Regions from separate parts of the Neorhizobium tunisiense genome, predicted to be linked through region 1. Evidence: predicted binding sites of a transcription regulator. Region 1 holds the regulator's gene; each other region holds the start of a gene.
What was found. The regulator LexA, encoded in region 1, represses DNA repair genes until DNA is damaged. The targets are predictions, from matches to a motif close to TGTTCNNNNTGTGTTCNG.

Region 1 (5,874 bases):
AGCTGATATCCCGGCCGCCGGACCCCCGCATAAATGGAGGCGCATCCGACTCGGTCAAGGTCCGGGATCTGGCCGAGCTTTTTCCCGCGATCGAACGCCGCCCGCCGGTTCATACGTCAGGCGGCCCCTTTCGCCGCTCCACGAGCCGACGGCTTGACCGGCTGCGGCGCCGTCTGCCGGTCATGCTGGAGGAGGAGGCGGTCTATGGCCATGGCTTCCTTTTTCTGCCCGTTGTCGTCGGGGCAGGGGCCGCCTGCTGGTTCGCGCTGCCGCAGACCCCGGCTTTCTGGCCGTATTTCCTCCTCCTTTGCGACTGCGCGATATTTGTGATCGCCTCGCGCTACCGGTCCGGTACCACGCACCTCTTGCCGCTCGCTCTCACACTCTTTCTGGCAGGCATGATGCTGGCGCAGTTCGAGACTTGGAGGCGCTCCACTGTCATTCTCGATACGCCGGTGACGACCGAGCTTGCCGGCGTGGTCGAGCGTCGAGAGATCGATGCCCAGGGTCGTTGGCGTTATATCGTCCGCATCGCGCGGACCTCCAATCCGGAAGTCAGGCGCCCACCGCAGCGTGTATCTCTGCTTTCAAGGTCCCGCCATGAACCGGCCAAAACCGGCGAAACGATCAGCGGCCGCGCCCGCATTTCACCCCCGTCGGGACCGGCCCTGCCGGGCCTCAACGACTTTGCCTTTTCGTCCTATTTCGACGGCATCGGCGCTGTTGGGTTTTTCTATGGAGCACCGAAAAAGCAGGCTGCCGCCCATTCAACCCGGGGCTGGATTGCGGACGTCGAAACCCGGCTTTTCGATCTGCGCAGCGCAATCGCAACCCGTATCCGGGAGACCGTGCCCGGAGATCCCGGCGCCTTTGCCGCGGCGATCGTCACGGACGAGCGCCGGGCGATTTCCGAAGACACCACCGAGGCGCTGCGACTGTCGGGCCTCGCCCATATCGTCGCCATTTCCGGGCTGAACATGGCGCTCGCTGCCGGCATCTTTTTTGTCGGCGTGCGTACCGTGCTTTCCGTCTTCACGGGCTTCGCCCAGGCCTATCCGGTCAAGAAGATCGCCGCACTTGGTGCCCTGATGATGGCGACGGCCTACTACCTGATCTCTGGTTTCGGCGTTTCGGCCGAGCGGGCCTATATCATGATGGCGATCATGCTGGTGGCGGTCCTTTTCGATCGGCCATCGATCAGCCTGCGCAATGTGGCGCTGTCTGCGCTCACCATCATCGCCATGTCGCCCTCGGAAATACTGGGGCCGAGCTTTCAGATGTCGTTTGCCGCCACCGCTGCCCTGGTTGCCGGCTACGCGCTCTGGAAACATAGGGCGGAAGGCCGCGATCCCGAACCTCTGCCGTTCCGTCACCCTCTGGTGACGCCCGTTCTGACGTCCTGGAATTTCGCGGCCGGCATCTTCGTGACCTCGCTGATCGGCGGCATTTCGACCGCAATGTTCTCGGTCGAACATTTCCACCGTATCGCCACCTACGGCCTTGCAGCGAACCTCGCCGCCATGCCGATCATCTCCTTCGTGGTCATGCCGGCCGGGCTGGCCGGCATGTTGCTGATGCCGTTCGGCCTCGATGCTCCCTTCATGAAGCTCATGGGCCTCGGCCTGGAGTGGGTGATCGCCATTGCCAACCACGTTGCCGCCTGGGGCGGCGATGTCGGCACAGGACGACAGCATCCCTGGTTCCTGACCGTCTCGACCGCAGGTTTTCTGCTGCTGACGCTGCTGAGGACGAGACTGAGATTGATCGGGCTGCCACTGATGATGACTGCTCTGCTGCTTTCCTGGCATGAGCGGTCGATGCCCCTGCCGGATATACTGATCTCGGAAGACGGGACCACGGTCGCCGTTCTAGATGGGGAGGGGGTCGCCATCAATCGCGCCCGCCCGCCCGACTTCATCTACGACCAATGGAAGAGGGCCCTTTTGCTCGGCGATCCCACCAAGCCTGAAATGTCGCCATCCAGGGAAAAGCCGCCCGACGACAAGCCTCCCGGCGAGAAAGCCAACGAGCGGCGCGAGCTGGCCCCAGCGGAACTCGAAACGGCAAAGTCGCAAATGAAACGAGCGCCTGCCGGCCGCTTCACCTGTGAGCAGAAGGCCTGGTGCGCGGCACGCACGGGCAAGGGCATCGTTATCGCTGTCGAGGACAGCCGTTATGCCGGTGCCGCCTGCGACGCCGCCAATCTTGTCATTGCCCCGCGCGCCCGCTTCGACCAATGCCGGTCCGGCGCGCCGATGATCAACGGCGCCACGCTTCGCAAGGCGGGCGCCATGGAGATATTCCTCAACGGCGCGACCGACGTTCGGCGCTGGCAGATCCGTGCCGCCATGGCGGGCGAGGATCGACCCTGGAGCAGGCACCGCCACTATGATTGGCGAAGCCGTGGTTTTGACAGGTCATTGCCGGAACCGGTCCGGCAGATGATCAGTGATACCGGCGGATGAGGCCGACGAGCTTGCCTTGGATCTTCACCCGGTCCGGCCCGAAAATCCGGGTTTCGTAGGCGGGGTTGGCGGCTTCGAGCGCGATCGAAGCGCCGCGGCGGCGAAAACGCTTCAGCGTCGCTTCCTCGTCGTCCACCAACGCCACGACGATATCGCCCGGATTGGCCGTATTGCTGTTGCGGATGATCACCGTATCGCCGTCGAGAATGCCGGCCTCGATCATCGAGTCGCCCTTGACCTCCAGCGCATAATGTTCGCCTGAGCCGAGCATTTCGGCGGGCACGGCAATGTCGTGCGTATTGTTCTGGATCGCCGAGATCGGCACGCCGGCAGCGATGCGGCCCATGACCGGAACGGTCGTGGCGTTCGATGGGTCGTCGTTGGCGGCGGGCTTTGGAGGCACCGCGACGGGCTGCGGCTTGCCGAGGCTGCCCTCGATGACGCTCGGCGAAAAACCGCGGCGGGGCTGGATGCTCGGCGAATAGGCTTCCGGCAGCTTGATGACTTCGAGCGCACGGGCCCGGTTCGGCAGGCGGCGGATGAAGCCGCGTTCCTCGAGGGCCGTGATCAGCCGGTGGATGCCGGATTTGGACGCGAGGTCGAGAGCGTCCTTCATTTCGTCGAATGACGGCGGGATGCCGGATTCCTTCATGCGTTCGTGAATGAACAGAAGCAATTCCTGTTGTTTGCGCGTGAGCATCTTTTGGCACCCTCAGAGTCGGAAACAAATCCAGAACGGACACTATATGTTCCATATGTGTTCTGCAAGTCCCTAAATTTCTGTGAAGTATGAAGATTTTTTCTTCATAGATGCGTGCCAGATATCTCGTGTCACACCACTTGCGCGGCGCGAGCCCGCTGCCAAAGTAGCTTTGCGATTCCAATTCCGGGGGGCCTCGCTTGAACGCAAGACCGATCGATCATCTCGTGCTGCCGGTGGCGGGACTTGCCGCTGCGCGTTCCCGGCTCACGAAGCTTGGTTTTACAGTTGCGCCGGACGCTTTTCATCCTTTCGGCACAGCCAATGCTTGCGTGTTCTTCTCGGATGGCAGCTACCTGGAGCCGCTGGCTCTTGCCAATCGCCGCCATGCAAGCGCTGCCGCCAAACGCGGTAACGTTTTTACGGCACGCGATCTGGCCTTCCGCAACGGGCGCGACAGGCAGGGGTTCTCCGCGCTCGTTATCGCCACGGGTGACGCGATGGCCGATCACGCGCGTTTCAAGATGCGTGGCATCTCGGCAGGCGACGTGCTGGAATTTTCCCGCGGCATGACCTTGGCCGATGGTTCCGAAACGCAGGCGAGCTTCCGGCTGGCTTTTGCGGGTGATGACCGCGCACCTGATTTCCTGATGTTTTCGTGCCAGCGGATCAATCCCCTGCCGGCCGATCGCGGCGAACTGGAGCGCCATTCCAATGCCGTCACGGGGCTGAGCAAGATCATCCTGTCGGCCTCGGCACCCTCCGACTTCGTACCCCTGGCGGAGCAGGTGCTGCTGACGAAGGCCAAGCCGGAGGCCGCGTCGATCGAGCTTGCCGCTGCCAATGCCCGCATTCGCATCCTGCAGGATCACCAACTCGAAGCGGAATTCGCCCTGCCGTCGACGCCGGGTGCCGAGGGGCTGCGCGGCCGGGTGATCATCTTCAAGACGACCGATCTTGCCGTGACAGAGATCACCCTTGCTGCTAATGACGTCGCATTCGTCCGCCGGGAGGGCCGTGTTCTCGTCTCGGCGGCGCCCGGCCAGGGTGTTTTGTTCGGCTTCGAGGAATAGGTTCATGGAAGTTACCGCCAATCCACGCGTCTCCGTCGGCGAAGGAGACGGCAAGGTGGTTTTCGCGCAGGATGCAAAGCTGTCGCTGATCGCCGGCCCCTGCCAGATGGAGAGCCGCGACCACGCCTTCATGATGGCAGGCGCGTTGAAGGAACTCTGCGGCAAGCTCGGTATCGGCCTCGTCTATAAGTCCTCCTTCGACAAGGCCAACCGCACGTCGATTTCCGGCAAGCGCGGCATCGGGCTCGAAACCGCCATGGAGATCTTTGCCGACCTCAAGAAGGAATTCGGCTTTCCGGTTTTGACCGACATTCACACGGAAGAGCAATGCGCCGTTGTCGCGGAGACGGTCGACATCCTGCAGATCCCGGCTTTCCTCTCCCGCCAGACGGACCTGCTTGTCGCAGCCGCCAAGACCGGTCGCGTCGTCAACGTCAAGAAGGGCCAGTTCCTGGCGCCCTGGGACATGAAGAACGTGCTTGCCAAGTTCACCCAGAGCGGCAATCCGAACGTGCTGCTCTGCGAGCGCGGTGCTTCCTTCGGCTACAACACGCTGGTCTCCGACATGCGCTCGCTGCCGATCATGGCGTCGCTCGGCGCTCCGGTCATCTTTGATGCGACACATTCGGTGCAGCAGCCGGGCGGGCAGGGCGCTTCGACGGGCGGCGACCGCACCATGGTGCCGGTGCTGGCGCGCGCGGCCGTCGCGGTCGGTGTCGCCGGCGTCTTTCTCGAAACCCACCAGGATCCGGACAACGCGCCCTCGGACGGCCCCAACATGGTGTATCTGAAGGACATGCCGCGGCTGCTCGAAAAGCTGCTCGCTCTCGATGCCATCGCCAAGGCGGCTTGAGCCCGCTCACTAAAAGCGCGCAAACTGCTTCGATTGTAATTTTCGCGTCATTGATTATGAGACATTTTCAGTGACCTCGTGACGTCAAGTCCAAACCCAGGGAGAGACCCTTGACCGCCATCACCGATATCATCGCCCGCGAAATCCTCGACAGCCGCGGCAATCCGACCGTTGAGGTGGATGTCTATCTGGAAGACGGATCGATGGGCCGCGCGGCCGTTCCGTCGGGCGCCTCCACCGGCGCGCACGAAGCCGTCGAACTGCGTGACGGCGGCAAGCGCTACCACGGCAAGGGCGTCGAGAAGGCGGTCGAAGCCGTCAATACCGAGATCTTCGATGCGATCGGCGGCTTCGATGCCGAAAGCCAGATCCATATCGACAAGACGATGATCGCGCTCGACGGTACGCCGAACAAGTCGCGCCTCGGCGCCAATGCCATCCTCGGCGTCTCGCTCGCCGTCGCCAAGGCCGCCGCCGAAACGTCCGGCCTGCCGCTCTACCGTTATGTCGGCGGCCCGAACGCCCATGTCCTGCCGGTGCCGATGATGAACATCATCAACGGCGGCGCCCATGCCGACAACCCGATCGACTTCCAGGAATTCATGGTCATGCCGGTCGGCGCCGATACGCTGAAGGACGCCGTGCGCATGGGCTCGGAGATCTTCCACGTCCTCAAGAAGGAACTGGCGGCCCAGGGCCACAACACCAATGTCGGCGACGAAGGCGGTTTCGCACCGGGCCTGAAGAGTGCGTCCGAAGCTCTCGACTTCATCATGAAATCGG
Region 2 (5,874 bases), on a different contig from region 1:
AAAACCTCGTCTGTGATCTCGGAAGCGGTGCGTCCGTCGGTATTTATGTAGAGAATATCCTTGCCCGTTTCGTTCGCCATGCGGTTCATCTGCCGGAGAGAACGTCCGAGTTGATCCTCCATGCTTCCTTCAGTTTCTCGCCGGGCCAATCTGCTGGCAATGTTTTCTTCTGTTGCCATCAGGCGAACGACAGTGAACCTGGCACCGGGTATCGCCGACGTGATCCACCTTCTGTCGAAATCCAGGTGCATCATGACGCCTGACAGGATCAGGCGCTTGCTCCCCAGCTCCTTGTAAGTGGACCATATCGCCTTGAGGGTGAGGGCACTGACATCGATCGTGCCGGGAGACAGCCGCTCCAGTTCCTGGCGCGGAGGGCGCGGGAATATCCGGTCCAGTTCATCGCTTTCGATCGCCGCATGCGCAATACCGGCCTCGGCGAGGCGAGCGGAGATCTCCCAGGAAAGAGTAGACTTGCCGACGCCCGCAGGTCCGGTCAGCAGCAGGATTTCAATCGGGTCGTCAGGTCCTATAGCAGCATCCAAGCTCAAACCCGCTCCACAAACCCGTCAAGCACCCGCTTCTGCCCGGCCCGATCGAACTCGATCGTCAGCTTGTTGCCCTCGATCGCCGAGATATTGCCGTTCCCGAACTTGACGTGGAACACCCTATCCCCGACCGAAAACTGCGACGGCGTGTCGGCGACGGACTTGGCCACCAGCTCCCCATCGATCGTTCGCGTGCGCGGGCCGCTTTCGCCGTAGCCGATGCGTTCCACGGCGTGGCCGGAGCGGGTGCCCCAGTTGTCGCGGGTGGCGTCGGTCTTGTTGGCCTGGGCGCGTTTCCACCCCGGGGTCGAGTAATTGTTGGTAAAGGGGTCGGCCTTGTCGAAGCGTGACTGGCCGTAGCCGCCGCGGCCGCCATAACCGCCGTAATTGCTGTCGGAGGCCGCGACATCCACATGGGAGGCCGGCAGTTCGTCGAGGAAGCGCGAGGGCATGGTCGATTGCCACAGGCCGTGGATGCGGCGGTTGGAGACGAACCAGATATGGCAGCGGTGCTTTGCGCGCGTCAGGCCGACATAGGCGAGGCGGCGTTCTTCCTCCAGGCCCGAGCGGCCGCCCTCGTCGAGCGCCCGCTGGTGCGGAAACAGGCCTTCCTCCCAGCCGGGCAGGAAAACGGTGTCGAATTCCAGGCCCTTGGCCGAATGCAGCGTCATGATCGAGACGGCGTCGAGGTTCTCGTTGGTCTCCGCATCCATGACCAGCGACACGTGTTCGAGGAAACCGCGCATGCTCTCGAAGGCCTCCATGGAGCGCACGAGTTCCTTGAGGTTTTCCAGCCGGCCCGGCGCTTCGGCCGATTTGTCGTTCTGCCACATGGCGGTATAGCCGCTCTCGTCGAGGATCTGCTCGGCGAGCGTGGTGTGCAGGGTGTTTTCGAGCAGGCCCTGCCAGCGGCGGAAATCGGTGACCACGTCGAACAGCGCCTTGCGCGCCTTCGGCTTCAGTTCGTCGGTCTCGATGAGATCGGCTGCGGCGGCGAGCATCGGGATGTCGCGGGCGCGGGCATAGTCGTGCAGGTAGCGCACGGTCGTGTCGCCGAGGCCGCGTTTCGGGGTGTTGATGATCCGCTCGAAGGCGAGGTCATCGGAGGGCTGGCAGACCATGCGGAAATAGGCCATCGCGTCGCGGATCTCGAGCCGCTCGTAGAAGCGCGGGCCGCCGATGACGCGGTAGTTGAGGCCAAGCGTCACGAACCGGTCTTCGAACTCGCGCATCTGGAACGAGGCGCGCACCAGGATCGCCATGTCGTTGAGCTTGTGCTTGTTCCGCTGGAGGTTTTCGATCTCCTCGCCGACGGCGCGCGCTTCCTCCTCCGAATCCCAGGCGGCATGCACCACCACCTTCTCGTCATCGGGGTCGGAGCGGTCGGTGAACAGCGTCTTGCCGAGGCGGCCCTCGTTATGGGCGATCAGGTGGCCGGCGGCGCCGAGGATATGTTCGGTGGAGCGGTAGTTGCGCTCGAGCTTGATCACCTTGGCGCCCGGAAAATCCTTCTCGAAGCGCAGGATGTTGTCGACTTCGGCGCCGCGCCAGCCATAGATCGACTGGTCGTCGTCACCGACGCAGCAGACGTTCTGGGGAATGTCCTTCGGCCGCTGCGCAAGCAGCCGCAGCCACATATACTGCGCCGTATTGGTATCCTGGTACTCGTCGACCAGGATATAGCGGAATTTTCCGTGATATTCCTTCAGGAGATCCGGGTTCTTGCGGAAGATGGCGATGGGGTGCAGCAGGAGGTCGCCGAAATCGCAGGCGTTCAGCGTGCGCAGGCGGTTTTGGTAGGCGGCGTAGAGTTCGCGGCCCTTGCCGTTGGCAAAGGCGCGGGCGTCGCCTTCCGGGATGTCGGCCGGCAGCAGGCCCTTGTTCTTCCAGGTATCGATCATGCCGGCGAACTGTTTTGCCGGCCAGCGCTTGTCGTCCAGCCCCTCGGCCTGGATCAGCTGCTTGATCAGCCGCACCACGTCGTCGGTATCGAGGATGGTGAAGTCGGAGCGAAGGCCGGCGAGTTCCGCATGGCGGCGCAGCAGTTTTACGCCGATCGAGTGGAACGTACCCATCCAGGGCATGCCCTCGACCGCGCCGCCGACCAGAACGCCGACGCGTTCCTTCATCTCGCGCGCCGCCTTGTTGGTGAAGGTGACGGCAAGGATCTGCGAAGGGAAGGCCCGGCCGCTCGCAAGGATGTGGGCGATGCGGGTGGTCAGCACCCGCGTCTTGCCCGTGCCCGCGCCCGCGAGCACGAGGACAGGGCCGTCGAGCGTCTCGACCGCTTCGCGCTGTTCCGGGTTGAGGCCTGCGAGATAGTCGGGCGCCCGGTTCTGGTCGCGGGCCGCCATGGCGCGCGCGGCGATGCCGAGGCCGCCATTGCCGGCAGCTTGCGGCGGGGCTGGCGACGTGGCTTTGCGCGGCGCCTGCGGGTGCTGCGGTTCTTCGTCGAAGAACGGAATGTCGTCGAAACTGTTCGTCATGCGGCCAATGTAGTGATTCGGACCTGAAAGACCAGAAAATGTTCTGCTTTCATTCCGACTGTTCACACAAGGCAAGGCCAAATTGTGAAGAGGCCGCCGGTTGCCCACTGCGAAAGCGGCGATTTTAGGAGTATATGTATGCCTCCGGCCTAACATATCCGTGAAATATCGTGAGGTTACATTTTTGTAAGGTTGCCGAACACCCATTGCGTGAGCACCTGCAAACAAGGATACTCCCGGGCAATATGGCCTTTTCGTGCCGCCATCGGAGAATTGAATGCGGATTTGGAAACAGCTTCTGCTCTGTATCGTAGTCCTGGCCGGAGCGCTCGGCCTGTGGGTCTACCTGGTGCCGAGCGCCGGCGGAACCCTGACAAAGATGGGCGTTCCCGGTGAAGTGATCGCCGCCGTCATTCCGAGAACCGCGGCCCAGCCCGCACCCGCTCCAGCGGGTGGTGCCGGCGGCAATCCCGCGGTGCGTCCGCAAGGCGAAGGCGGAGCACAGGGAGCAACCCAGAACGGCCAGCGCGGGGCAGGCGGCCAAGGTGGCGGACAGGGTGGCGGCAATCGCGCCACGCTCGTCGTCGCCCAGCCGGTCGCGACCGGCACCGTTAACGACAGCCTCTCGGCGATCGGCAGCGGCGAGGCGATCCAGTCGGTCGTCGTCATGCCGCAGGCTTCCGGTACCATCAACGAGATCATGGTGACGTCGGGCCAGAAGGTCACCAAGGGCCAGGTTCTCGCCCGCCTCGACGACGAAGAGCAGACGATCGAGCGCGACAAGGCGCGGGTGGCGCTGGCCAGCGCCCAGGAAAAATCCGCCTCCTACAAGAACCTTCAGTCATTCTCGCGCCTTGACGTTTTCGATGCGCAGATCGCCGAACAGGCCGCCAAGCTTGCGCTCTCCACCGCCGAACTCAATCTCCGGCGCCGCGACATCGTTGCGCCGATCGAGGGCATTGCCGGCATCGTCGCGGTCAATATCGGCGACAACGTCACCACCCAGACCAATGTCGTGACGATCGACGACCGCACGGCGATCCTCGTCGATTTCTGGGCGCCGGAGCGTTTTGCCGTCGCCATCGAACCGGGCCAGGCGGTCGAGGCGAGTTCGATCGCCCGTCCGGGCCAGGTCTTTTCCGGCAAGGTCGAAGCAATCGACAACCGCATCGATCCCGCCAGCCGCACGATGCGGATCCGCGCCCGGGTGGAAAATCCGGGCGACGTGCTGCGCGCCGGCATGGCCTTCAACGTCGGCATGCGCTTTGCCGGCGAAAGATATCCGGCGGTCGATCCGCTGGCCATCCAGTGGGACGGCGAAGGTTCGTATGTCTGGCAGGTCAGGGACAATAAATCCGTCAAGACCCGGGTGCGCGTCGTTCAGCGCAATCCCGATGCGGTCCTCGTGGGCGCCGAGCTCAAAGAGGGCGACAGGATCGTGACCGAAGGTTTGCAGCGTGTGAGGGAAGGGGCGGCGGTCCGGATTTTCGGGGCGCCGGAAACGGCTGAGGTGGCGCGCCAATGAAGACGGAGCTCCCAGGCGTTGGCCATGACGACGACGGCAAGGCAGAGGCGGAGAAATCCGGGCAGAGCTTTACCGCCCTCTTCGTCCGCCGGCCGATCCTTGCCGCAGTTCTGAACACGCTGATGGTCGTCGCGGGTCTTGCGGCGCTCGCCGGCGTCGAGGTGCGCGAACTTCCCGACGTCGACCAGCCGGTCATCACGGTGCGTACCAATTATGACGGCGCCTCGCCGCAGACGATGGACCAGGAAGTCACCCAGGTCATCGAAGGCGCGGTCGCCCGCGTCTCCGGCCTCAAGGCGCTGTCCTCGCAGTCGCAATTCGGCTCCAGCCGCGTGACGATGGAATTTGCCGACAGCGTCGATCTGTCGGAAGCCGCAAACGACGTGCGCGATGCGGTCGGCCGTGTCGTCAACCAGCTGCCGGACGATGCCGACGAGCCGCGCATCGTCAAGGCGGACGCCGATTCCGACGCGATCATGCGGCTTGCGGTCACCTCGTCGAAACTGTCGATGGAAGACCTCACCCAGCTCGTCAACAATGAGGTCGTCGATCGGCTCGCCGCCGTCGAAGGTGTGGCGGACGTCGATCTCTATGGCGACCAGGACAAGGTTTTTCGCGTCGACGTGAACCAGGCGGCATTGGCCGGCCGAGGGCTCACCGTCGCCGACGTCTCCAAGGCGCTGTCGAGCGCCGCTCTCGACGTTCCGGCCGGCTCGCTGAAGAGCACGACCCAGGATATCGTCGTTCGCGCCACCGCCAACCTCACCACGCCGCAGGATTTCGAAAACGTCCTGGTAAGCCCGAATGTCCGCGTCCGCGATGTGGCGACCGTGGCACTCGGTCCGGATGACGGCACGACCGTGCTGCGCGCCAACGGCGTGCAGGGCGTCGGCCTCGGCATCATCCGCCAGGCGCAGTCGAACACGCTCAACATTTCCGAAGGCGTCAAGGCCGCCGTCGCGGAGATGCAGAAGACCCTGCCGGAAGGCACTCGCATCGCCATCACTGGCGACGACGCGATCTTCATCCAGGGCGCGCTGCACGAGGTCGAGATCGCGTTGATGCTCTCGGCCGCGGTCGTCGTCGTGGTCATCTACCTCTTCCTGCGGGACTGGCGCGCCACGCTGATCCCGGCGATCACCATGCCGGTGGCGCTGATCGGCACGCTGGTGGCGATCTACCTCGTCGGTTTCTCGATCAACATCCTGACGCTGCTCGCGATCGTGCTCGCGACCGGTCTCGTGGTCGACGACGCGATCGTCGTGCTCGAAAACATCGTCCGGCGACGAGCGGAAGGCATGGGTCCGCGCGCCGC
Region 3 (5,874 bases), 140 kb from region 1:
GGCCGGGAAGGCCATGAGGAGTTCCGGCTTCTCCAGCCGATCGGACGCACGACCGGCAACGGTTCCGGTGCCCACTGGTACCGTCTCAAGGCACGGCTGCTGACGCCTGCCGACAGCCGCAAGGGCCAGCTCGATATCTGGCAGATCACCGACATCACCTCGGAACGCGACGACCAGGAACGGTTCTTCCGCGAACTGCAGAACGCCATCGACTATCTCGACCATGCGCCCGCCGGCTTCTTCTCCGCCGGCAAGAAGGGCGAAATCTTCTACCTGAACGCCACGCTTGCGGAATGGCTCGGCATCGACCTGACCAAGTTCGTGCCGCGCTCGGTGACGATCGCCGATCTGGTGGCGGGCGAGGGCATGGCGCTGATCCAGTCGGTGCAGGCAGCACCCGGTCTGAAGCGCACCGAAACGCTCGACCTCGATCTGCGCCGCGCCAACGGCCAGAGCCTGCCCGTGCGCCTCGTGCACAATGTCAGCGCCACCCGCGACGGCGCGCCGGGCGAAAGCCGCACCATCGTGCTGGCGCGGCCGAAGGGCGGCGAGGGCGACCAGTCCGCCTCCGCGATGCGCTTCACGCGTTTCTTCAACAACACGCCGATGGCGATCGCCTCCGTCGACGGCGAAGGCCGGATCCTGCGCATCAATGCGCCGTTCCTCAAACTGTTTGCCGGCGTCGTTTCCCGCGACGACGTGGATGCCGGTATCGAACTCGACCGCATCGTGCACGACAATTCCCGCCAGCATCTGATGCAGGCGATTGCCGCTGCCAAGGACGGACAGGGCGATATCGCCCCGATCGATTCGCGCCACCCGGGTGACGAGAACCGCTATGTACGCTTCTATGTGAACGCCGTGATCGACGAAAGCGACGAGGCGCCGGAAGAGGCCGCGATCGTCTATGCCGTCGAAACGACCGAGCAGAAGGCGCTCGAAACCCAGATGGCCCAGACCCAGAAGCTCAATGCGGTCGGCACGCTGGCGGGCGGCATCGCCCATGACTTCAACAACGTGCTGACGGCTATCCTTCTGTCCTCCGATCATCTTCTGCTGCAGGCGCGGCCCTCCGATGCGAGTTTTGCCGACCTGATGGAGATCAAGCGCAACGCCAACCGCGCCGCCGTGCTGGTGCGCCAGCTGCTGGCCTTCTCGCGCAAGCAGACCATGCGGCCGGCGGTGCTGAACCTGACCGACGTCGTCGGCGACCTGCGCATGCTGGTGGACCGGCTGATCTCCGGCACCAATGTGAAGCTCGAAGTGGATTACGGCCGCGATATCTGGCCGGTGCGCACCGATCTTTCGCAGTTCGAGCAGGTGCTGATCAACCTCTGTGTCAACGCGCGCGACGCCATGCCCCAGGGCGGCACGATCCTGATCAAGACCCGCAACGTGTCCGCCGAGGACGCGGGCGGTTTCCACCAGACGGACCTGCCGGCCGAGGATTTCGTGATGATCGAGGTTTCCGATACCGGCACGGGCATTCCGCCTGAAATCATGGACAAGATCTTCGAGCCGTTCTTCACCACCAAGGAAGTGGGCAAGGGCACCGGCCTCGGTCTCTCGATGGTCTATGGCATCGTCAAACAGTCCGGCGGCTATATCTATCCCGAATCGGAAGTCGGACGCGGCACGAGTTTCCGCATCTTCTTGCCCCGCCACATTCCCGAAGCGCCTGTCGTCGTCCAGGATGCTCCCGCAACCGGTCCGCAGGCGCAGCCGGCCGCTCTCGCGCCTGTCGTGTCGACCTCCGCTTCCGACGACCTCGACCTCACCGGCAAGTCGGCGGTCGTCCTGCTTGTCGAGGACGAGGAGGCCGTCCGTCGCGGCGGCAAGCGCATGCTGGAAACCCGCGGCTATACCGTGCACGAAGCGGGTTCCGGCACCGAAGCGCTCGACATCATGGAAGAGCTCCAGGGCAAGGTCGATATCGTCGTCTCCGACGTCGTCATGCCGGAAATGGATGGGCCGACGCTTTTGACCGAGCTGCGCAAGATCTATCCGGACATGAAGTTCATCTTCGTCTCGGGCTATGCCGAGGATGCCTTTGCCCGCAACCTGCCGGCCGACGCCAAGTTCGGCTTCCTGCCGAAGCCATTCTCGCTGAAGCAGCTTGCCGTGGCGGTCCGGGAAATGCTCGATTCGGAGTGAGAATCGGATTGTCTCTCATAAATTTCAAACGCCGCGATTCCCTCGTCGAATTGCGGCGCAGCCTTGATTTCAAACGGGGATTTTCCACACCCAGGCGGGCGTGAACATCCTGAGAACGAAATCGAAATATCTATTTTGACTCAATCTCTTGAGTGACCCTTGCCAAATGAGAACAAAATAGGTACATCACCTTTATCAGCTGCTTCATTGCGCGCGCGGCGGCAATAACCTAAAGGTGGGACCAGATGGCACAGAATAGTTTGCGGCTCGTAGAGGATAAAGGCGTGGACAAGAGCAAGGCGCTGGAAGCAGCATTGTCGCAGATCGAACGGTCCTTCGGTAAGGGATCGATCATGAAGCTCGGTGCGAACGAGAGCATCGTTGAGGTCGAGACGGTTTCGACCGGCTCTCTCAGCCTCGATATCGCGCTGGGAATCGGTGGTCTGCCAAAGGGCCGCATCATCGAAATCTATGGTCCGGAAAGCTCGGGCAAGACCACGCTTGCGCTGCAGACGATTGCTGAAGCCCAGAAGAAGGGCGGCATCTGCGCCTTCGTCGACGCCGAACATGCGCTCGATCCGGTCTATGCCCGCAAGCTTGGCGTCGATCTCCAGAACCTTCTGATCTCGCAGCCGGATACCGGCGAGCAGGCGCTCGAAATCACCGACACGCTGGTCCGTTCCGGTGCCGTCGATGTCCTCGTTATCGACTCGGTTGCAGCCCTGACGCCGCGCGCCGAAATCGAAGGCGAGATGGGCGACAGCCTGCCGGGCCTTCAGGCCCGCCTGATGAGCCAGGCGCTGCGCAAGCTCACCGCTTCGATCTCCAAGTCGAATACGATGGTGATCTTCATCAACCAGATCCGTATGAAGATCGGTGTGATGTTCGGTTCCCCCGAAACCACCACCGGCGGCAACGCCTTGAAGTTCTACGCCTCGGTTCGCCTCGACATCCGCCGCATTGGCCAGGTCAAGGAACGCGAGGAAGTGGTTGGCAACCAGACCCGCGTCAAGGTCGTCAAGAACAAGATGGCTCCGCCCTTCAAGCAGGTCGAATTCGACATCATGTATGGCGAAGGTGTTTCCAAGACCGGCGAGCTGATCGATCTCGGCGTCAAGGCTGGCATCGTCGAGAAGTCCGGTGCGTGGTTCTCCTATAACAGCCAGCGCCTTGGCCAGGGCCGCGAGAACGCCAAGACGTTCCTGCGCGATAATCCGGAGCTTGCCCGGGAGATCGAGACGTCGCTCCGCCAGAATGCCGGCCTCATCGCCGACCGCTTCCTGCAGAATGGCGGCCCGGACGCTGACGACGGTGACATGGCTGCAGATATGTAAGCCTTCCCGCCGCACTCGGAGTTTTCTCCGGCTGATTGCTTTTGAACCGGCCGCGCATGGAAAGATGCGCGGCCGGTTTCTCGTTCGGTGAGGCGGCGGGGCGGCTGGACAGTTGGGGGTGTGGGCGATACAAGCCTTTGGTTTTCGAATAATAGGACCGCATCCGGCGGTAAAAAGGGCGTAGCATGAGCGGCGTGAATGAAATCCGGTCGACCTTCCTCGACTATTTCCGAAAGAACGGGCACGAGGTTGTTTCCTCCAGTCCGCTGGTGCCGCGCAACGATCCGACGCTGATGTTCACCAATGCCGGCATGGTGCAGTTCAAGAACGTCTTCACCGGTCTTGAGAAACGCCCCTATTCGACGGCGGCGACGGCCCAAAAATGCGTTCGTGCCGGCGGCAAGCATAACGACCTCGACAATGTCGGTTATACCGCCCGCCATCACACCTTCTTCGAAATGCTCGGCAATTTTTCCTTCGGCGACTACTTCAAGGAACGCGCCATCGAGCTTGCCTGGAACCTGATCACCAAGGAATTCGGCCTCGACGCCAAGCGTCTCATGGTGACGGTGTATCACACCGACGACGAGGCTTTCGGCCTCTGGAAGAAGATCGCCGGTCTTTCGGACGACAGAATCATCCGCATTCCGACCAGCGACAATTTCTGGGCGATGGGCGATACCGGTCCCTGCGGCCCGTGCTCGGAAATCTTCTATGACCATGGCGAGCATATCTGGGGCGGCCCTCCCGGTTCGCCGGAGGAGGATGGCGACCGGTTCATCGAGATCTGGAATCTCGTCTTCATGCAGTACGAGCAGGTGACCAAGGAAGAGCGGATCGACCTGCCGCGCCCGTCGATCGATACCGGCATGGGCCTGGAGCGTGTTGCCGCCGTCCTGCAGGGCCAGCACGACAATTACGACATCGACCTGTTCCGGGCGCTGATCTCGGCCTCGGAAGAAGCGACCGGCGTCAAGGCGGAAGGCGAGCATCGCGGCAGCCACCGTGTCATCGCCGATCACCTGCGCTCTTCCGCGTTCCTGATCGCCGACGGCGTACTGCCCTCGAACGAAGGCCGAGGTTATGTGCTCCGCCGCATCATGCGCCGCGCCATGCGCCATGCGCAGCTGCTCGGCGCCCGCGATCCGCTGCTCTGGAAACTGCTGCCGGCGCTCATCCAGCAGATGGGCCGCGCCTATCCGGAACTGGTGCGCGCTGAATCGCTGATTTCGGAAACGCTGAAGCTCGAGGAAAACCGCTTCCGCAAGACGCTGGAGCGCGGTCTTTCGTTGCTCTCGGATGCGACCAACACGCTTCACAAGGGCGACATGCTCGATGGCGAGACCGCCTTCAAGCTCTACGACACCTACGGTTTCCCGCTCGATCTGACGCAGGACGCTTTGCGCGCCCGCGAAATCGGTGTCGATATATCCGGATTCACCGACGCCATGCAGCGCCAGAAGGCGGAAGCCCGGTCGCATTGGACCGGTTCCGGCGACAAGGCGACGGAAACGATCTGGTTCGAGCTTAAGGAAAAGCACGGCGCGACTGAGTTCCTCGGCTACGACACTGAAACGGCCGAAGGCGTCGTGCAGGCGATCGTCCGCGACGGCAAGGCTATCGACAGCGCTTCGGCCGGCGATCAGGTCCAGATCGTTGTCAACCAGACACCGTTTTACGGCGAATCCGGCGGCCAGATGGGCGACACCGGCGTGATTGCGACGGACAATGCCAAGCTGAATGTCTCGGATACCCAGAAGAAGGGCGAGGGCGTATTCGTCCACATCGCGACCGTCGCTGAAGGCACGTTGAAGGTTGGTGATGCCGCAGCGCTGACGGTCGATCACGACCGTCGCTCGCGCCTGCGTTCCAACCATTCGGCCACCCATCTGCTGCATGAGGCACTTCGCGAGGTGCTCGGCACGCACGTGGCCCAGAAGGGTTCGCTGGTAGCGCCCGAGCGCCTGCGTTTCGACGTCTCGCATCCGAAGCCGATGTCGGCCGAGGAATTGCAGAAGGTCGAGGACATGGCAAATGCCATCATCCTTCAGAACGCGCCGGTCACGACCCGCCTGATGAGCGTCGACGACGCGATCGCTGAGGGCGCCATGGCGCTGTTCGGTGAAAAATACGGCGACGAAGTTCGCGTCGTAGCGATGGGCAAGGCGATCGAAGGTCCGAAGGCCGGCAAGCCTTATTCGATCGAGCTCTGCGGTGGCACGCATGTCAATGCGACCGGCGATATCGGCCTTGTCCGCGTTCTTGGCGAAAGCGCGGTCGGCGCCGGCGTTCGCCGCGTCGAGGCGGTGACGGGCGAGGCCGCGCGTCTGTATCTCGCCGAGCAGGATGAGCGGGTGAAAACGCTCGCCGGCGCCTTGAAGGTGCA
Region 4 (5,874 bases), on a different contig from region 1:
CGCTTCTGCCGGGCTCGCATCTCATCGAGAACTATTCGACCATTCTGACGAGCGCCTCTGCCGCTCACGGCCTGCCCAACTATTCGCACATGGCGCTGAACTCCCTGATCATGGCGTTGGCGATCACGGTCGGGAAAATCGCGATCTCGATCCTGTCAGCCTTTGCGATCGTCTATTTCCGGTTTCCTTTCCGGCTGCTGGCGTTCTGGATCATCTTCGTGACGCTGATGCTGCCGGTCGAGGTGCGCATCATGCCGACGTACAAGATCGTCGCCGACCTTGGCATGCTGAATTCGTGGGCCGGCCTGACCGTCCCCCTGATCGCATCGGCCACGGCGACCTTCCTGTTCCGCCAGTTCTTCATGACGGTCCCGGACGAGCTTCTGGAAGCGGCCCGGGTGGACGGAGCAGGCCCCATGAAGTTCTTCCGGGACATCCTGCTGCCGCTCTCGCGCACCAATATCGGCGCGCTATGCGTCATCCTCTTCATCTATGGCTGGGTTCAATACCTCTGGCCGCTCCTGGTGACCACCGACCCCGGCTACTACACGCTGATGATGGGGATGAAGCGCATGGTCACCGTGCAGGATGGTGTCATCGAGTGGCAGCTCGTCATGGCAGGCTCCGTGCTTGCCATGCTTCCCCCCATCCTCGTCGTGGTTTTCATGCAGCGGTTGTTCATCCGCGGGCTTACTGAAACGGAGAAATAACATGGCTGGAATCCACATTTCGGAAGTCTCGAAGATTTATAATGGCGGCGTAAAGGCGGTAAGCTCCGTCTCCATCGACATCGTCGACGGTGAGTTCATCGTCCTCGTCGGTCCTTCGGGCTGCGGCAAGTCCACGCTCTTGCGCATGGTTGCAGGGCTGGAAGCCATTTCCGCGGGCGAGGTGAAGATCGCCGGACGGGTCGTCAACCAGATCGAGCCGGCCGAGCGCGACATCGCCATGGTTTTCCAGAACTATGCGCTCTATCCGCACATGACGGTCTACAACAACCTCGCCTACGGCCTCAAAAACCGGGGCACGCCGAAGGCCGAGATCGACGCCCGTGTCGCCGAAGCTGCCCGCATGCTGGAGATCACCCAATATCTGGAACGCAAGCCGCGCGCCCTTTCCGGCGGTCAGCGTCAGCGTGTTGCCATGGGCCGCGCCATCGTCCGCAAGCCGGCCGCCTTCCTGTTCGACGAGCCGCTCTCCAACCTCGACGCCAAGCTGCGTGTTTCCATGCGCGGCGAGATCAAGCGCCTGCAGCGCCGCCTCGGCACCACGTCGATCTATGTGACCCACGACCAGCTCGAAGCCATGACGCTGGCCGATCGCCTCGTCGTTCTGAACGGCGGCCAGATCGAGCAGATCGGTGCGCCGCTGGAAGTCTACCACGCGCCGGCCTCCACCTTCGTCGCAAGCTTCATCGGCTCGCCGGCCATGAACCTCGTCAAGGGCGAGCTGCACGGCGACAAGCTGGCGATCGGCCCGGCGATGATCGGCCTCAACGGTTTCGCACCAACTTCGGGCGCCGTTACCGTCGGCGTCCGCGCCGAGGATCTGCGCATTGCGCGCGACGACGAAGAGGCTCTGCCGTTCCGTCTCGAATATACAGAGGAACTGGGTGCCCAGCGCCTGATTCACGGTCTGGTTGGCGACCAGCAGATCACCGCTGCCGTTTCGCCGGAGATCGCGCTGTCGCCGGACATGCGCGTTGCCGTCGATGCCAAGCGCCTGCACTTCTTCTCGATCGATACGGGTAAGCGCCTGCCGGGCAACGTTCCGGCGGAGGCCAAGCTTGCGCCGGTCGAGCCGGTTATCTGAGGGCCCAATCCGAAATTGAGGCCGATCGTTAAAATTCTAGCATCGGCCTGAAGAGTGGGCTTACTCTTTGCCACTAGCATCTCCCGGAATTGACAGCTTCCGGGGGAAAGATGAGTTGGCACGTCCTCGCCGCGACCGCAGCGGCAATTGCATTTCGGTACAAGTCCTACACGCCCGAGAAGCCGAAGGTGAAGCCGTTCATCGGCGCCTGCCCCCATTCTCTTGAAATGAAGCCGATGCCGATCGAGCCCACATGGGTGCTCGCCGGCGATCCCCAGGCGCGCGCCGGTTCCCATTCCACCGCCGAGGACGATTGCGCGACGACCGGGGTGTGGGAATGTACGGCGGGCGAGTTCCGCTGGTACTTCCATTGGGACGAAACAGTGGTGATCCTGGAAGGCGAAGTGCATGTGACTGCCGAGGACGGCACTGAGCGCGTTCTGCAGGCAGGCGATGTCGCCTATTTCAAGGGCCGGACCTGGGCCACCTGGCGGATCGACACATATCTGAAGAAGGTCGCCTTCATCCGCCGGCCTTTCCCGAAGCCGATCGCCATGCTTTTCCGCCTGCGCAACATGTTGCGGGCAAAGACGCAGGTCGGCATCTCCGCGTGATATCGGCCCGATTGCAGTTGCCTTTGGAGGCTCGCCATCCTACATCAGGCGGGCCAATCCTAGGGGGCTGAAGTCATGGCGAAAATCCGCAAGGTCGCGTTCCAGATGGACCATATTTCCGGCATCAGCATTGCCGGCGATTCTACTTTCGCCATGGCGCTCGAAGCGCAGGCGCGTGGCTTCGAGCTGTTTCACTACACCCCCGACCGCCTGACCATGCGTGACGGAAAGATCTTCGCTGCCGTCGAGCCGTTGCAGGTACGCGACGTCAAGGGCGAGCATTTCACGCTCGGAAAGAAGGAACGCGTCGACCTGTCGGCGATGGACGTCGTCCATCTCCGCCAGGATCCGCCCTTTGACATGGGCTATATCACCTCGACCCATCTGCTCGAGCGCATCCACCCGAAGACGCTTGTCGTCAACGACCCCGCCTGGGTGCGCAACTCTCCGGAGAAGATTTTCGTCACCGAATTCGCCGATCTGATGCCGGCAACGCTGATCAGCCGAGATCCGGGCGAAATCGCCCGCTTCCGGGAAGAGATGGGCGATATCATCCTGAAGCCGCTTTACGGCAATGGCGGTGCGGGTGTTTTCCATTCCGCCCGCGATGACCGCAATTTCACGTCGCTGCTCGAAATGTTCGGCCAGATGTATCGCGGCGAACCCTATATCGCCCAGGCCTATCTGCCGGCCGTGCGCAAGGGCGACAAGCGTATCCTTCTGGTGGACGGCGAGCCGGTCGGTGCGATCAACCGGGTTCCCGCCGAACACGACAGCCGTTCCAACATGCATGTCGGCGGCCGCGCCGAGGCGACCGAGATCACGCCGCGCGAGAAGGAAATCTGCGCCCGTATCGGACCCGCCCTGCGCGAGCGCGGCTTCATCTTCGTCGGCATCGATGTGATCGGCGACTACATGACCGAGATCAACGTCACATCTCCGACGGGCATCCGCGAAGTCAAGAAGTTCGGCGGCGCCGACGTCGCAGGCCTCCTCTGGGATGCGATCGAGGCAAAACGCGCCTGACGAAGACAAGGCGTTTCGGATACGGATCGCCTTTGTTCTCACGATACAACCGCACGCAACCCATATGCAGCGGATGCGTGAAATTGTTCGATCAATGTTCTTGTTTCATTCCTATTTCTATGCCAGATTGCAATTCCTGGCACGGAAAGCGTGTATCGCTGGCGTCCCGGACATGAAGTTAGGGGCGGGGTGGATATGGTTTCGCGCGTCAGTACAGTCGCATTCCAGGGCATAGAAGGCGTTCCGGTCGACGTGCAGGTCATGGTCGGGCCTGGAAAAATAAACATGCATATCGTCGGCCTGCCGGATAAGGCGGTGGCCGAGAGCCGCGAGCGGGTGCAGGCGGCATTGCACGCCTCGGGCCTTGCCATGCCGCCGAAGAAGATCACCGTCAATCTGGCGCCGGCCGACCTGCCGAAGGAAGGATCTCATTTCGACCTGCCGATCGCGCTGGCGCTGATGGCGGCGCTGGGCGCCGTTCCCGGAGATGCGCTTACCGGTTATGTGGTGCTTGGGGAACTGAACCTCGACGGCACGCTTGCGCCTGTGGCCGGCGCACTTCCGGCGGCGATCGCCGCCAACGCGCTGGGAAAGGGCCTGATCTGCCCGGCCGACAGCGGCGCGGAAGCCGCCTGGGCAGGGGCCGATATCGATATCGTCGCACCGCGTAGCCTGATCGCGCTCGCAAACCATTTCCGCGGCACCCAGGTCATCTCGCGTCCGCAGCCGGCAATCCGCGCCTTGCCTGCCAATTTGCCGGATCTCATCGACATCAAGGGCCAGGAAAGCGCCAAGCGGGCGCTGGAAGTCGCCGCCGCCGGTGGGCACAACCTTCTGATGGTCGGTCCTCCCGGCTCCGGAAAATCGATGCTCGCCGCCCGGCTGCCGTCCATCCTGCCGCCGCTTTCGGCTGCCGAACTGCTGGAAGTGTCGATGATCCACTCGATCGCAGGCCAGCTTTCCGGCGGCAAGCTTTCCGATCGCCGGCCTTACCGCACGCCGCACCATTCGGCCACCATGGCAGCACTGGTGGGCGGTGGCCTGCGCGCCAGGCCCGGGGAGGCATCGCTTGCCCATCACGGCGTGCTGTTCCTCGATGAATTCCCGGAATTCTCGCCGCAGGCTCTGGACGCGCTCCGCCAGCCGCTGGAGACCGGCGAATGTATTATCGCCCGCGCCAACCATCGGGTTTCCTATCCCGCCAGTATCCAGCTCGTTGCCGCCATGAACCCATGCCGCTGCGGCATGGCAGGCGAACCCGGCCATTCCTGCGCACGTGGGCCAAAATGCATGTCGGACTACCAGGGACGCATTTCGGGGCCGCTGATGGACCGGATCGATATCCGCATCGACGTGCCGGCGGTCTCGGCCGCCGATCTCATTCGCCCGATGCCGGCGGAAAGCAGCGCGGATGTCGCCAGGCGCGTGGCGGCTGCGCGTGACAGGCAGCGCGAGCGGTTCGAGCAGGCCGGTTATCCGCGCGTGCTCACCAATGCCCGCTGCTCGACGGCGCTGATCGAGAAGATCGCCGAACCCGATCCCGGTGGTCTCCAACTGCTCAGGGATGCGGCGGAAAAGCTCAAATTCTCGGCCCGCGGATACCACCGCATATTGAAAGTCGCCCGCACGCTCGCCGATCTCGACGGCAAGGACACGGTCGGCCGCATTCATCTCGCCGAGGCGATTTCCTATCGCATGGCCGGCGAACGGCTGGCGACCGCGGCGGCATGAAGCAGAAGGTTAGGGATGGGGTTGCGAAGGCCGGGAGGTGGCGATGAATTAGCTCTGCGGCCAGGGCAGGCGGTCACCGATGACCAAGCTCCACTTGGGCGGACCGCCGCTTAGGCAGACGCGGATAGCATACGCTTCCGTCGTTATCCTCAGGTCAAGCCCGAGGACGACGACCTGAAGAAGTGCAGCTAACCACCCAACCCCTCAAACAGCGCGGTCGAGAGATAACGTTCGGCGAAGGACGGGATGATGACGACGATGGTCTTGCCGGCATTTTCCTCGCGGCTGCCGACTTCGATAGCTGCCTGAAGCGCCGCACCGGAGGAGATGCCGACCGGAACGCCTTCGAGCCTGGCCACCAGTCGGGCCATCTCCATCGCCTCACCGCTGTTGACGGTGATGATCTCGTCATAGATGTGGGTGTCGAGGATCTTTGGCGCAAAACCTGCGCCGATGCCCTGGATCTTGTGCGGGCCTGGCTGGCCGCCGGAGAGTACGGGCGATTCCTCCGGCTCGACGGCAATGACCTTGAGCGCCGGGTTGCGCTCCTTCAGCACCTGGCCGGCGCCGGTGATCGTGCCGCCGGTGCCGATGCCGGAGACGAAGATGTCGATCTTGCCCTCGGTATCGTTCCAGATTTCCTCGGCTGTCGTCTTGCGATGGATTTCCGGATTGGCCGGGTTTTCGAACT

Region 2: ABCW43_RS18900 (ATP-dependent helicase) is a predicted target of LexA. The motif match lies at 3,074-3,091, and genes of this name have one in related genera.
Region 3: recA (recombinase RecA) is a predicted target of LexA. The motif match lies at 2,323-2,340, and genes of this name have one in related genera.
Region 4: ABCW43_RS24535 (YifB family Mg chelatase-like AAA ATPase) is a predicted target of LexA. The motif match lies at 3,537-3,554, and genes of this name have one in related genera.

The regions. Positions count from the first base shown of each region.
Region 1 is NZ_JBDIUU010000001.1:384,625-390,498, reverse strand. It holds gene ABCW43_RS02030 (ComEC/Rec2 family competence protein) at 1-2,465, shown strand, start outside; gene lexA (transcriptional repressor LexA) at 2,446-3,165, opposite strand; gene ABCW43_RS02020 (VOC family protein) at 3,366-4,238, shown strand; gene kdsA (3-deoxy-8-phosphooctulonate synthase) at 4,243-5,091, shown strand; gene eno (phosphopyruvate hydratase) at 5,202-5,874, shown strand, end outside.
Region 2 is NZ_JBDIUU010000005.1:142,446-148,319, reverse strand. It holds gene ABCW43_RS18905 (AAA family ATPase) at 1-551, opposite strand, end outside; gene ABCW43_RS18900 (ATP-dependent helicase) at 548-3,034, opposite strand; gene ABCW43_RS18895 (efflux RND transporter periplasmic adaptor subunit) at 3,312-4,559, shown strand; gene ABCW43_RS18890 (efflux RND transporter permease subunit) at 4,556-5,874, shown strand, end outside.
Region 3 is NZ_JBDIUU010000001.1:243,290-249,163, reverse strand. It holds gene cckA (cell cycle histidine kinase CckA) at 1-2,154, shown strand, start outside; gene recA (recombinase RecA) at 2,400-3,488, shown strand; gene alaS (alanine--tRNA ligase) at 3,674-5,874, shown strand, end outside.
Region 4 is NZ_JBDIUU010000009.1:287,240-293,113, forward strand. It holds gene ugpE (sn-glycerol-3-phosphate ABC transporter permease UgpE) at 1-710, shown strand, start outside; gene ugpC (sn-glycerol-3-phosphate ABC transporter ATP-binding protein UgpC) at 712-1,812, shown strand; gene ABCW43_RS24525 (cupin domain-containing protein) at 1,923-2,426, shown strand; gene gshB (glutathione synthase) at 2,502-3,452, shown strand; gene ABCW43_RS24535 (YifB family Mg chelatase-like AAA ATPase) at 3,648-5,183, shown strand; gene cysK (cysteine synthase A) at 5,372-5,874, opposite strand, start outside.